2 regions of the Streptomyces sp. NPDC104313 genome follow, and region 2 is predicted to be linked to the other one. Evidence: riboswitches for the same ligand, from Rfam matches in the RefSeq annotation. Region 2 holds a riboswitch; the other holds the start of a gene.
The links. A riboswitch is a leader RNA that binds a small molecule or an ion and turns the genes downstream of it on or off. The one in region 2 is predicted to bind glycine.
Positions count from the first base shown of each region.

Region 1: linked by a shared signal. The riboswitch ahead of gcvT (glycine cleavage system aminomethyltransferase GcvT) and the one ahead of gcvP (aminomethyl-transferring glycine dehydrogenase) in region 2 are both predicted to bind glycine.

Region 1 covers NZ_JBVJMW010000005.1:199,380-201,820, reverse strand. The annotation lists gene ACZ60Q_RS14395 (enhanced serine sensitivity protein SseB) at 1-125, opposite strand, end outside; gene ACZ60Q_RS14390 (AAA family ATPase) at 198-890, opposite strand; glycine riboswitch at 1,066-1,163, shown strand; gene gcvT (glycine cleavage system aminomethyltransferase GcvT) at 1,337-2,441, shown strand, end outside.
Region 2 covers NZ_JBVJMW010000011.1:9,940-12,380, reverse strand. The annotation lists gene gcvP (aminomethyl-transferring glycine dehydrogenase) at 1-1,435, opposite strand, end outside; glycine riboswitch at 1,631-1,728, opposite strand; gene ACZ60Q_RS24365 (PRC-barrel domain-containing protein) at 1,861-2,232, shown strand; gene ACZ60Q_RS24360 (DNA polymerase IV) at 2,154-2,441, opposite strand, start outside.

The DNA.
Region 1 (2,441 bases), on a different contig from region 2:
CCCAGCACCTCGACGAGGCGGCCGCCCGCGTCGGGGACGCCGAGCGAGGCCGTCAGCACCTCTTCGAGCTCGTTGGCGGGCCACCCCTGCTGGGGGTGTGCCGGTGCGGGTGCCGGAATGTCCACTGTCTCTGTGCCCTCTCTCCACCGCCTCGGCCGCGCCCCGGCGGCCCTCTGCTCCGGCCAGCACCTTAACCGTCAGGGGGCGGTGGAAGCCCCGGGGGCCGTGAAGGAGATCCGGCCGAGCGCTCCCGCGGCCTCGCGGTCCAGCAGCACCGCGGAGGTGCAGCCGGCCGGCAGCAGCCCCTGTTCGGTGTCGCGGAGCAGCCGGGCGACCGCGTGCCGGTGGCGGGCGAAGGCGTAGCCGGAGACCCCGCGCCCACGCTCGCGCTGCCCCTGCCGCGCCACCTCGGGCGTCACGTCGAGCAGGATCAGATGGAGGGTGCGACCCCGGCTCGCCGCGTGCCGGGCGAGCCAGCGGCGTACCCAGGTCTGGGTGCCGCAGTCGTGCACGACGACGGATTCACCGGAGCGCAGGGCGTTCCAGAGGCCGAGGTAGTGCGCCGCGCGGACCAGGGGGCGGTAGAGGGCGTAGGGCAGTAAACGGGGCAGGGCGGCGGCCCAGCTGTCGCGGGTGTTCTGGGAGTCGATGGCGCGGCCCCGCGCGGCCCGCCGGATGAGGGTCGACTTCCCGCTGCCGGGGAGTCCGGAGACCACGACGACGTCACCGGCGGCGAGATCGAGGCTGTACGGGCTCCCGCCGGTGCGCCCGCGCAGGTCGCGTACCACCGGCGCACCCTCCGTCAGCAGCTCCCGCACGGGAGCGCCGGGCTGTGCGGGCATCGCGCCGTGCGCGACCCCCGCGGTCGGTGCCGACCGGTGCAACGTCATCGCCCATCCCCCTGCCGTCGGGTCCCCACGTCTGCCTCTGAAGTGTAAAGAAAAGGCAATGCGGCACAACCGGCTTATGGGCCTGTCGTCCGCCGTCTTCACCCGGGTGGGGACCGGGCCCCCACTCTCCCCCAATGCGTGCGATGATGACCCCGCCAACTGCATACCGGCCGTTCGAATCCGCGCGGGAGAGTTCCGGCCACAGTGTGAGCCGGGCGCCGAAGGAGCAAGATCCTCCCTTGAATCTCTCAGGCCCCGTACCGCGTGGATGAGGCAGATCTGAAAAGCGAGCCGTTCCGCGGCTCCACCCAAGGTGCAAGCCGAACCCCCTGATCCGGGGCGCCTCCAGGGGCATACCCCGTCAGGGGCTATCGGCGAACCTCTCAGGTTCCGATGACAGATGGGGAGGATTCGTCCTGACGTCGTCATGCCCTGGAGCCGTATCCATGAGCACTGCCCCCCGTCTCACCGCCCTCGACGCTTCGCACCGCGCGCTCGGCGCCACCATGACCGACTTCGCGGGCTGGGACATGCCCCTGCGGTACGCCAGTGAGCGCGACGAGCACAACGCCGTCCGCACCCGGGCCGGCCTCTTCGACCTGTCGCACATGGGCGAGATCACCGTCACCGGGCCCGAGGCCGCCGCCTTCCTGAGCTACGCGCTGGTGGGCAACATCGCTACCGTCGGCAACGGCCGGGCCCGCTACACGATGATCGTCCAGGAGGACGGCGGCATCGTGGACGACCTGATCGTCTACCGCCTCGGTGGGACGGAGTACATGGTCGTCGCCAACGCGGGCAACGCCCAGATCGTGCTGGACGCGCTGACCGCCCGCGTCGGGGGCTTCGACGCCGAGGTACGTGACGACCGGGACGCCTACGCGCTGCTCGCGGTCCAGGGCCCCGAGTCGCCCGCCATCATGAAGGCCGTCACCGACGCCGACCTGGACGGGCTGAAGTACTACGCGGGCCTGCCGGGCACGGTCGCCGGGGTCCCGGCGCTCATCGCCCGCACCGGCTACACCGGCGAGGACGGCTTCGAGCTGTTCGTCGCCCCCGAGCACGCCGAGCGGCTGTGGCGGGCGCTGACCGAGGCCGGCTCCCCGTACGGCCTGATCCCCTGCGGGCTCTCCTGCCGGGACACGCTGCGTCTGGAGGCGGGCATGCCGCTGTACGGGCACGAGCTGACGACCGCGCTCACCCCGTTCGACGCGGGCCTGGGCCGGGTCGTGAAGTTCGAGAAGGAGGGCGACTTCGTCGGGCGCGCGGCCCTGACCGCCGCCGCCGAGCGCGCCGGGACCGCCCCGCCGCGCAAGCTCGTGGGCCTGATCGCCGAGGGCCGCCGGGTCCCGCGCGCGGGCTTCCCCGTCGTCGCCGACGGCAAGGTGATCGGCGAGGTCACCTCCGGCGCCCCGTCCCCGACCCTGGGCAAGCCGATCGCCATGGCCTACGTGGACGCGGCCTTCGCCGCGCCGGGCACCGAGGGCGTGGGCGTGGACATCCGCGGCACGCACGAGCCGTACGAGGTCGTCGCGCTGCCGTTCTACAAGC
Region 2 (2,441 bases):
CCGGGTGGGTCAGGATGTCGTCGGAGCGCAGCAGCGCCTCGGGCAGCGCGTCGGCGACCTTCGTGTCCAGAGCCTCGATGTCGCCCTCGGCGCCGAAGGCGGCCCAGACGGCGGCGATCTGCGCACGGGTGGTGGTCTCGTCGCAGGCGACGGAGACCTGGTCCGCGTCGACGAGGCGGAGGTTGACCCCGCGCTCCCGGGCGTCCGCGACGACGGCCGCGGCCCGGCCGGGGACGCGCACGGTCAGGGTGTCGAAGAACGCGCCGTGCGCGACGTCGACGTCGGCGCTCCGCAGGCCGTCGGCCAGGATCGCGGCGAAGCGGTGGGTGCGCCGGGCGATCGTCCGCAGCCCGTCGGGGCCGTGGTAGACCGCGTACATCCCGGCCATGACGGCGAGCAGGACCTGAGCGGTGCAGATGTTGCTGGTGGCCTTCTCGCGGCGGATGTGCTGCTCACGGGTCTGGAGGGCCAGGCGGTAGGCCTTGTTGCCGTCCGCGTCGACGGAGACGCCGACGAGGCGGCCGGGCAGGGAGCGGGCGAACTTCTCGCGGACCGCCATGAAACCGGCGTGCGGACCGCCGAAGCCCATCGGGACGCCGAAGCGCTGGGTGGTGCCGACCGCGATGTCGGCGCCGAGCGCGCCGGGCGAGGTGAGCAGCGTGAGGGCCAGCAGGTCGGCGGCGACGGTGACGATCGCGCCGAGCTCGTGGGCCTGCTCGATGACGGGCTCGATGACGCGTACGGCTCCGGAGGCGCCCGGGTACTGGAGCAGCACGCCGAAGACGCCGCGCTCGGCGATCTCGGCGGGGATGCCCTCGCTCAGGTCGGCGACGACGACCTCGACGCCGGTGGGCTCGGCGCGGGTCTCGATCACCGCGATGGTCTGCGGCAGGGTGTCGGCGTCGACCAGGAAGACGCCCTTCTTCACCTTGCCGACGCGCCGGGCGAGGGCCATCGCCTCGGCTGCCGCGGTGCCCTCGTCGAGCAGCGAAGCGCCGGAGGTGGGCAGCCCGGTCAGCTCGGCGACCATCGTCTGGAAGTTGAGGAGGGCCTCCAGGCGGCCCTGGGAGATCTCGGGCTGGTACGGCGTGTAAGCCGTGTACCAGGCGGGGTTCTCCATGACGTTGCGCAGGATGACGGGCGGCGTGAAGGTTCCGTAGTAGCCGAGACCGATCATCGGGGCCAGCACCTGGTTGCGGTCGGCCAGCGACCGCAGCTCGGCCAGGACCTCCGCCTCGGTGCGCGCCGAGGGAAGGTTCAGGGCATCCGCGCTCTTGATCACGTCGGGCACCGCGGCGGCGGTGAGCTCGTCGAGGGAGCCGTAGCCGACCTGGGCGAGCATCTTCGCCTGGGCTCCGGCGTCGGGCCCTATGTGGCGCTGCTCGAACGGAATGCCCTGCTCCAGCTGGGAGAGCGGAGTGCGACGGGGGGTCATGGTGGAGGCCTCCTGGTCTGTCACGACCTGCGAGGGGCACCACGGCGCGGGTGCCCGAACGGCCTCCCCCTCTGTCATCTCAACCTGAGAGCTTCACCGGCCCGCCCGGGGGCGTGCCGACTTTCACCGTCGGTGAGGGTCGAGTCCGTGCCTGGGCCTGCGCCCGCACGGAATCGCCCTGCTTTCCAGAGTGACCTCGTCCGTGCGGTACGGGGGCCTGAGAGATTCCGGGGAGGAGTTGCTCCTTCGGCGCCTCCGGATTCCGCACCGGAGGACTCTCCCGCACGGGATCAGCAGCCACAGCCAGCCTACCAGCGGCCACTGCGCCGGAGTTCTCGAGTGGCCGACGCCACGGATCTGCACTTGTCTGGTGCTGGTGGAGCCACAGGGACCACCCTGAGCAGTTGCGACCAGTGGGAGGCACCGTGCAGACCGATATCGATCCGCGCCGCCTGATCGGCCGCAAGGCGTTCGATCGCGAGGGCGCAAAGATCGGAACGGTGGATGAGGTCTATCTCGACGACGCGACGGGCGTGCCCGAGTGGGCGGCCATCCGCACCGGCCTGTTCAGCAGAGACGCCTTCGTCCCCCTGGAACCCAGCGAATTCGCCGAGGACGCGCTGCGTGTCCCCTTCGACCGCGCGTTGATCAAGGGCGCGCCTGACTTCGGCGTCGGCCGGCACCTCTCGCCCGAGCAGGAACTGCAGCTCTACCGCCATTACGGGCTGGACTCCCCGCCGCCAAAGGAGTCGGCGCCCGACCGGGACTTCGGCAGGCTGGCGGGCCAGGAGGAGTAGTCTGCCGCATCACGGACGAGCGGCAGCGGGTCGGCGGGCCGCAGCAGTGGATCGTCGATGCGGAACGTCAGCACCCGACCGGGTGCGCTCCACGGTTCCTCGAACCGGACGGTGACCCGGCCCACGCCGCTCCCCTGCACCCAGCCGTGCCCGTGCTCCTCATGGTGCACGTCGTGCCCGGCGGGCCAGCGCCGCGCGGCGAGCAGCTC